DNA from 4 places in the Viridibacillus sp. FSL R5-0888 genome. Region 3 is predicted to be linked to each of the others. Evidence: riboswitches for the same ligand, from Rfam matches in the RefSeq annotation. Region 3 holds a riboswitch; each other region holds the start of a gene.

Region 1 (2,204 bases), 580 kb from region 3:
ATCAGTAATGCATTATGCCAAACTTGCACAATCAGCTGGTTTAGATGGTGTTGTCTGCTCTGTACTTGAAGCAAAAGCAATCAGCGAAGTATGTGGAGAAAGCTTCCTAAAAGTAACACCAGGTATACGTATGGTTGGTGGTGTTGCACATGATCAAAAACGCGTTGCTACACCTGATTTTGCACGCGAAGAAGGCTCGACGCAAATCGTTGTAGGTCGTGCTATTACACAAGCAGAAAATCCAGTTGAAGCGTACCATGCTGTACAGCAATTATGGGGAGGACAACAATAATGACAATTCAAAAAGAAGTAGCACAAGGTATGTTAGAAGTAGGAGCAGTAGAGCTAAGTCCGAATGATCCATTTACTTGGGCATCAGGTATTAAATCACCAATCTACTGTGATACACGTTTAACAATTTCTTTTCCAAAAGTACGTACAACAATCGCAAACGGCCTTGCAGCGCTTATTAAAGAAAATTTCCCGGAAACAGATGTAGTAGCTGGTACAGCAACAGCGGGAATACCACATGCAGCATGGGTAAGCGACATTTTAGACTTACCTATGGTATATGTACGTTCAAAACCAAAAGACCATGGTCGTGGTAACCAAACAGAAGGAAAGCTTTCTGAAGGTCAAAAAGTAGTTGTAGTAGAAGATATTATTTCGACAGGTGGTTCTAGCATTACAGCAGTAGAAGCACTTCGTCGTGAAGGCGCTGAAGTACTTGGTGTCGTTTCAGTATATTCATATAAATTACCACGTGCTGAACAGGCTTTTGCGGAAGTGGGTGTTCCTTACTATTGCCTATCAAACTTTGAAGCATTAGTTGAAGCAGCAAAAGAATCAGGTGCTATTAATGAATCAGACATTCCAGGTTTACTACAATGGCATGCTGATTTAAAAGCCGGGAACTTAAAATAATAATACAAATATAGGTGCTTTTAAACTAGCAAGAGAAAAGAAATTATCTCTTGCTAGTTTTTTTATTGTGCAAAATGCTACTTTATAAAGAATCATTTTAAATGAAGAAAATAATTGTATATATGTTGCTTAATTATGGAAATTGTTTTAAAATCAATTAAACCAATAAGTTAACTAGGGATATTAAGTGGATTTCTTTACTTGAGAAACTGAAGGAAATGGCCCACTTAAGTTTCAGCAACACCTAATTTTTAGGAAGGAGCTAACTTCAACATGATTGCGTGCAATTATGAGAGATAAGAGTTGAATTAGCCCCCCTCAACTCTCTTTCTAGAAGATGTAGAAAGAGAGTTTTTTAATAGAAGTCGTTTATTCCATAATTGGTAAATAACAAAGAGAGAGGTTATAAAGATGGTACAAAGAATTGATGGGAAACAAGGTAAATTTGTATTGGATGCTGCAACACAAGTTGGAAGTGTCATTTTAAAAGTAAAAGATTTGGAACGTCAAATTGCATTTTACGAAAATGTAGTTGGTCTTGTCGTTTTAGAAAAAAGTACACAACATGCTAAATTTGGTGGTAAAGGCAGTAACAACGTTATTTTTGAATTAGAAAAAACCGCGGAAAAATTACAACCCGCTAAAAGTACGGGTTTATTCCATACAGCTTTTTTATTACCAAGTAGAGAAGCGTTTGCAACGAAATTTTTCGAAATTCTACGTAATAAGGAAACGATAGATAGTCCGATAGAGCAATCTTCACGTTTCCCGCACTTTGAACGCTATATTCCAATTGCTAGGTTAGATAGTGCGAGTGATCACGGTTATAGTGAGGCGTTTTATATATATGATATTGAAGGAAATGGTATAGAAATATATGCGGATCGTCATCGTGAAGATTGGGATAAGTATCCTGGTGGAAGTAATCCTCTTAATTTCAAAGAGTTAGCTCCATTAGCTGATTTTGAAACAGATGGGAAATTACCAGCTGAAACAATAATTGGTCATGTTCATTTGCGAATAGCAAATATAGAGGAATCCGTAGATTTCTATATAAATAAATTAGGTTTTGAAAAACAGATGATTATTGATACAGCATTTTTTATTTCAGTAGGGGGCTATCATCACCATCTTGCGGGAAATGTATGGTCGGGTGAAGGACTTCAAAAGGCAGCTGAAAATGAATCAGGATTGAAAGAAGTACGTTTTAAATTACCAACAACAGAAAGTTATGAGACAGCAAAAAATTATATTAAACAACAAATACAAATTCAAGATTT
Region 2 (2,204 bases), 1.6 Mb from region 3:
TTAATCCAATTGGAGCACATGAAAGTGGCATGATAGGAGAAGATCCTTTTTCCGTTCCGAATAATTTGATGCCTTATATTACGCAAGTGGCAACGGGTAAATTACCTTTTTTAAATATATATGGAAATGACTATCCAACGCTTGATGGAACCGGTATTCGTGATTATATTCACGTAGTAGACTTGGCAAAAGGTCATGTAAAAGCGTTAGAAAGTTTAAAAGGAAAGTATGGATGGAGAGTATTTAATCTAGGTACTGGTGAAGGATATAGCGTCCTACAAGTTGTAAAAACATTTGAATATGTCTCAGGTATTCCAATTAAATACCTAATAAGTGATCGACGTGAAGGTGATGTTACCATTAGCTATGCAGATGCGACAAAAGCAAAACAACAACTGAATTGGGTAGCAGAAAAAACTTTGGAAGATATGTGTCGAGATGCTTGGAGATGGCAAAGGAATAATCCAAATGGTTATAAGGTAAGGAATGTAGCAGAAAATCAGTTGTTATATATAACTGATTTGTAATTGTTGCATAAAAATGGAATATGATTTATACTGTATTAAACATACTGAATTACCCTGTTTTAAAATACTTTTCTAAAGCCCTATAGGAAAACTATGAGGGCTTATTTCCTATGGTTAAATTGACAGAAATGTTTGCTTATCTGACAATTTAATGATAGGATTAAATCAATTACATATTCTTATCAAGAGAAGCAGAGGGATAAGGCCCTGTGAAGCTTCAGCAACCTCTGATTTAATCAGAAAGGTGCTAAGTCCTACAAGACAAAAGTCTTGGAAGATAAGAAACGAGCGTGTTAAGTTAGCCCTCATTCTTATCCTTAGAATGAGGGCTTTTTATATGCGTGTACATAATAGACAAAAAGGAGAGAAATAGCTATGCCAATTAATATTCCGAAAAACCTTCCGGCAACGGAATTACTAAAAGAGGAAAAAATCTTCGTAATGGAAGAGGACCGTTCAAAAAGCCAAAATATTCGTCCTTTAAATATATTAATTTTGAATTTAATGCCAGAAAAAGAGAAAACTGAGCTTCAATTATTACGTCTACTTGGTAATACACCTCTACAAGTAAACGTAACGTTTTTAAATACTGCAACGTATGTTTCAAAAAATGTTAGTAAAACACATTTAGAATCATTTTATACGACGTTTGAACATGTTAAGCACCGACGCTTTGACGGCATGATTATAACGGGTGCACCGATTGAATTAATGGAGTTTGAAGATGTTGATTTTTGGAAAGAAATCGTCAGTATTATGGATTGGACTAAAACAAATGTCACTTCTGTGTTACATATCTGTTGGGGTGCACAAGCAGCACTTTATCATCATTATGGTATTGGGAAATTCCCACTTGCGAAGAAATGCTCAGGAATTTATGATCATACAATCACAGATCCAACTGTAAAGCTTGTTCGAGGTTTTAATGATATATTCACTGCACCACACTCACGGAATACATCTGTATCTATTGAAGAAGTTGAAGCTCATCCAAAGCTCAAACTACTTTCAGCCTCTGATGATGCTGGAGTATTTATTGTCATGTCAGAAGATGAAAAGCACATCATGATAACTGGGCATTTAGAATACGATGCTCATACTTTGGCAGACGAATATTCACGTGACGTTGCAAAAGGGTTGAATATAGAAGTTCCTCAAAATTATTTTCCAAATGATGATCCAGCAAAACAGCCATATAATACTTGGCGTTCACATACGCATTTATTGTTCTCTAACTGGCTGAACTACTATGTGTACCAAGAAACACCATTTGAGTGGGAATAATATAAATAAATGCTCTATTCTATTAGTAAAATAGCATAGGGCATTTTCTTTTTTTGTAGATACTCTTTATAAGTAAAGACCATTTTCTATTAAAATCTAAAGGTGAGCACCAACAAAGCATACTTTATGCTATTATAAATATAGTTTATCTCGAAGGGAAGACAATTAATGAACTCACCTTTTACATTTATTCATACAGAACCAAAAAATATGGATCCATCTAAAAAATACCCAGCCATTTTCTTATTACATGGAATGGGGAGTAATGAGCAAGATTTACCTGGATTAGTAGCTGAATTTAAAGATAGTTGTCATATTTTTAGTTTGCGTGGTCCTATTACACATAAACCTGGTTATGCCTTCTTTACAATTCAAGATATAGGGGAACCAGAT
Region 3 (2,204 bases):
AAGCTTTCAGAAGAATTACAAATTCATATTGTTGGTGGCTCGGTATCAACGAAAAAAGATGGTAAATTCTATAATACGATGTACGTATATAACAACAAAGGGGAGCTTGTCAGCGAATATGATAAAGCGCATCTTTTCCGTCTAATGGACGAGCATTTGTATTTATCAGCTGGCGATAAGCAAAATAACTTTGAACTGGGTGATATTCCAGCAGCTGGTGTTATCTGCTACGATATTCGTTTTCCAGAGTGGTTACGTCTTCATGCATTGAACGGAGCGAAAGTAATTTTCGTTTCTGCACAATGGCCAACGCCACGTATTGATCATTGGAAAACGTTATTACAAGCACGTGCAATTGAAAGCCAGTGTTTTGTTATTGCAGTAAATAGAATTAGCCATAAAAAACAAAATTTCAACGGTCAATCGATGGTTATTGAACCTTGGGGTGAAGTGTTATGGACTGGTGGAGAAGATGAAGAAATGGCGATTATCGATGTCGATTTCTCTATAGTGGATGAAATTCGCCAACGAATCCCGGTATATGATGATCGTCGTCCTGAATTATATAAAGATATTTTGAAATAATTCAAAGTTTCAAAAAAGTGTTTGACATCTACATTATTTCACAGTAATATTTAGTTCATAACTTACAAACGAATATTGAATTTTATCTAGAGAGACCGAGGGATAGGCCCTATGACGTCCGGCAACCCCCTGCCAAAGGGAAGGTGCCAATTCCTACAGAATGAGTACATTCTGGAAGATAAATCGCCAATTTACACTTACGATGCTTCTTTCAGATAACCGAAAGAAGCGTTTTTTAATACAGCAAATTCCAAGTATTTCTATAGAAGTTACATAATTTAAACAGATTTGAGGGGATACAATATGCTCGAGATTCAGAATCTTACAAAAGTATATAAAACCAAGAAGGGTACGGTAACGGGTGTAGACAACGTATCGTTGACAATCGATGAAGGTGAAGTTTTCGGTATTGTTGGCTATTCTGGCGCAGGAAAAAGCTCGCTTCTACGTTGTATCAATTTATTAGAGCGACCAACAAGTGGCAGTATCGTAGTAAATGGTCAAGATTTAACAAAATTAAAAGGTGAACAACTTCGTAAAGCGCGTTTGAAAATCGGAATGATATTCCAACATTTTTACTTAATCAGTCAAAAAACGGTTGGCGAAAATATTGAATTTGCTTTAAAAGCAGCGGCTACACCACCGAAGCTGATTAATGCTCGTGTAAAAGAATTGCTTGAAATGGTAGGTTTATCTGAGAAAATAGACGTTTACCCAGCACAATTAAGTGGTGGTCAAAAGCAACGTGTCGGCATTGCCCGCGCACTTGCAAATAATCCATCCGTACTACTTTGTGATGAAGCGACATCAGCACTTGACCCAAAAACAACGGTTTCCATTTTACGCTTACTAAAAAAGATCAATCGTGAGCTAAATATTACAATCATCCTTATCACGCACGAAATGGATGTTGTGAAAGAAATTTGTGATCGAATGGTTATTATGCAAGAAGGAAGAGTCATTGAAGAAGGGGCAGTTTACGACGTTTTTGCAAATCCGGTTGAGCCATTAACACAAGAATTTATTAGCAGCGTTGTATCATTTGAACTGCCACCAACGATTCTTAAAGGTGTGACAGGGGAAATTGTGAAAGTACTATTCAAAGGAGATGTAGCTGGAGAGGGCGTCATTTCAGATATGATTCAAAACTTTGAAGTACGTGGTAATTTCTTGCACGGCACAATTGAATATATTCAAGAAAAACCTCTTGGCATTTTCTTAATGGAGCTACAAGGTCAACCGGATAATGTAGGGAGAGCTATTTCTTATATGGAAGGACGCGGTGCGTTTGTGGAGGTGATTAACAATGCTATTTGATTTCGAGCACTTTATTAGTATGCTTCCAGACATTTGGAAAGCATTTGGTGAAACGTTACTGATGATTGGTATTTCACTTAGCATTTCACTAATTATTGGTTTACCACTTGGAATTATACTATTTGTTACAAGCAAAGGTTTATTTTTACGTAATCGTTTTTTTAACGGAATTTTAGGGTTTATCGTCAATCTAGTTCGTTCCGTTCCGTATATCATTCTATTAGTAGCGTTGTTCCCGCTAACAAAAATACTGGTTGGAGATACAATTGGTCCCGTAGCGGCAAGTGTTTCATTATCTGTAG
Region 4 (2,204 bases), 3.1 Mb from region 3:
GCTGATAACGCTCAAGTTGATGCATTATTAACTGCAGAACAATACGAAGCAATTATCGAAGAATAAGATCTGAAAACGCCGTGCATTTGCTCGGCGTTTTTTTAAACTTGGTAAACGGCAAAAAGTATTTGTTAGGAGGGTATATATGACTTTTAACAAGCTGATTATCGTGGAAGGGCGCCAAGATAAGTTGCGAATTGCGCCAATACTAGCAGAGAACATTCCGATAATATGTACGAATGGAACAGTTAGTGCAAGCCGATTAGAAGAAATCTTGGCACCATATGAGGACTGCGAATTGTATGCATTCTTTGATGCTGACTCATCGGGTGATAAGCTCCGTGCTCTTTTTAAAAGAGAGTTCCCAAATGCTCGTCATCTACACACCTCCTCTACTTATAAACAAGTAGAAGCTACTCCTAGAAGACATTTAGCTAGAATATTATTGGCGGCAAATTTTACAGTTCATAAAGAATATCTAATAGTATAGGAATGAAGAAGATGGAAGAATGGTCACGTGAACAATGGGAAGAAACTATGAAAAACTCCTCGCTTTCGGCTTTTTATTTGTATACACCATTATGTGGGACGTGTGCAGTTGCGTCGAAAATGATGGAAGTAGTAGAACATGTCGTTAGCGATATTCCTATTGGTAAAGCGAACTTGAATTATATACAAGATGTAGCGTTTGATTATGAAATAGAAAGTGTCCCATGCTTGATTATTTCGAAGAATGGGAAAATTCATGATAAAATCTATGCCTTTCAATCAGTACCTTTTTTGTTTGAAAAATTACGTCAAAACGATTGACGTTGAAGCAATAGCGTGATAAAGTAGCAAACATAACTAATTAAATATAGTCGTTACTCTTATTTAGAGAGGTGGAGGGAAGTGCCCAATGAAGCCCGGCAACCGTCATATTTATATGGCACGGTGCCAAATCACACAAAGTATTTACTTTGGAAGATGAGAGAACGGTTTTACGTATATAGCTTTGCGTTGAACCCTTCTGTTAATCTGCAGAAGGGTTTTTTTAGTTTCTAAGAGATGCCAGTAGAAAGTGCATACTTTTTAGTTTTAAAATAAAGGTGGTATGACAGTGATTCAGTTAGAAAATGTTGTGAAAAAATATAAAACCGCTAACGGAGAGTTAACCGCTGTCAAAAATGTGAATTTATCTGTTGAAGACGGAGAAATATTCGGCATTATTGGATACAGCGGAGCAGGCAAGAGTACGCTCATTCGTTTATTAAATGGTTTGGAGCAACCGACGACCGGTAAAGTTGTTGTGAATGGTCAGGAAGTTTCGTCGATTAAAGGAAGTGCGTTACGTAATGCGCGTCAAAAAATCAGTATGATCTTCCAACATTTCAATTTACTTTGGTCACGTACTGTAGAAGAGAATATAGCATTTCCATTAGAAATTGCAGGTTTATCTAAGGCAGAACGTCAGAAAAAGGTATTAGATCTTATTGAATTAGTTGGTTTAAAAGGCAGAGAAAAGGCGTATCCTTCTCAATTATCAGGTGGTCAAAAGCAACGTGTAGGTATTGCTAGAGCACTGGCAAATAACCCAGAAGTACTGCTTTGTGATGAAGCTACTTCAGCACTTGATCCTGAAACAACGGATTCAATTTTAGATTTACTAGTCGATATCAATGAGAAATTAGGCTTAACTATTGTACTTATCACGCATGAGATGCATGTCATTCGTAAAATTTGTCATCGCGTGGCAGTAATGGAAGCTGGACAAGTTGTTGAAAATGGTGATGTTCTAGAAGTATTCCAATCACCACAAGCAGACGTTACAAAACGATTTGTTTCTCAAATTACAGATACGAATGAACGTAAAGAATCAATTGAACAAATTATTGAAAACTACCCATCAGGAACACTTGTAAAATTAATGTTTGTAGGCTCTTCAACTGGTCAGCCAGTTATTTCACATTTAAGCCGTGAACTTAATTTGGACGTGAATATTGTCCATGGTAATATTTCGCAAACGAAAAGTGGACCATATGGCACGCTGATTATACAGTTAGATGGCAATAATGATAATGTACAAAAAGCAGTCACATATATGAATGAACATGGAGTAAAAACGGAGGTGATCGAAAATGCTTAATGATCTCTTCCCGAATGTACAATGGGACAGAATGTGGGAAGCAACGATAGAAACACTGTATATGACAGGTGTTGCTACA

The links. Region 3 has a riboswitch for S-adenosylmethionine ahead of MKY02_RS19535 (methionine ABC transporter ATP-binding protein). Riboswitches for the same ligand answer to the same signal wherever they lie in the genome.
Region 1: another riboswitch for S-adenosylmethionine. It lies ahead of MKY02_RS16890 (VOC family protein); the one in region 3 lies ahead of MKY02_RS19535 (methionine ABC transporter ATP-binding protein).
Region 2: another riboswitch for S-adenosylmethionine. It lies ahead of metA (homoserine O-acetyltransferase MetA); the one in region 3 lies ahead of MKY02_RS19535 (methionine ABC transporter ATP-binding protein).
Region 4: another riboswitch for S-adenosylmethionine. It lies ahead of MKY02_RS03925 (methionine ABC transporter ATP-binding protein); the one in region 3 lies ahead of MKY02_RS19535 (methionine ABC transporter ATP-binding protein).

Annotation. Positions count from the first base shown of each region.
Region 1 is NZ_JBBPAU010000001.1:3,368,969-3,371,172, reverse strand. Features, by position in the region: gene pyrF (orotidine-5'-phosphate decarboxylase) at 1-292, shown strand, start outside; gene pyrE (orotate phosphoribosyltransferase) at 292-924, shown strand; SAM riboswitch class I at 1,118-1,227, shown strand; gene MKY02_RS16890 (VOC family protein) at 1,336-2,204, shown strand, end outside.
Region 2 is NZ_JBBPAU010000001.1:2,326,662-2,328,865, reverse strand. Features, by position in the region: gene galE (UDP-glucose 4-epimerase GalE) at 1-527, shown strand, start outside; SAM riboswitch class I at 704-811, shown strand; gene metA (homoserine O-acetyltransferase MetA) at 903-1,811, shown strand; gene MKY02_RS11550 (alpha/beta hydrolase) at 1,980-2,204, shown strand, end outside.
Region 3 is NZ_JBBPAU010000001.1:3,945,289-3,947,492, reverse strand. Features, by position in the region: gene MKY02_RS19540 (carbon-nitrogen family hydrolase) at 1-585, shown strand, start outside; SAM riboswitch class I at 665-770, shown strand; gene MKY02_RS19535 (methionine ABC transporter ATP-binding protein) at 889-1,902, shown strand; gene MKY02_RS19530 (methionine ABC transporter permease) at 1,892-2,204, shown strand, end outside.
Region 4 is NZ_JBBPAU010000001.1:799,539-801,742, forward strand. Features, by position in the region: gene gcvH (glycine cleavage system protein GcvH) at 1-66, shown strand, start outside; gene MKY02_RS03915 (TOPRIM domain-containing protein) at 146-490, shown strand; gene MKY02_RS03920 (thioredoxin family protein) at 502-810, shown strand; SAM riboswitch class I at 867-973, shown strand; gene MKY02_RS03925 (methionine ABC transporter ATP-binding protein) at 1,100-2,125, shown strand; gene MKY02_RS03930 (methionine ABC transporter permease) at 2,118-2,204, shown strand, end outside.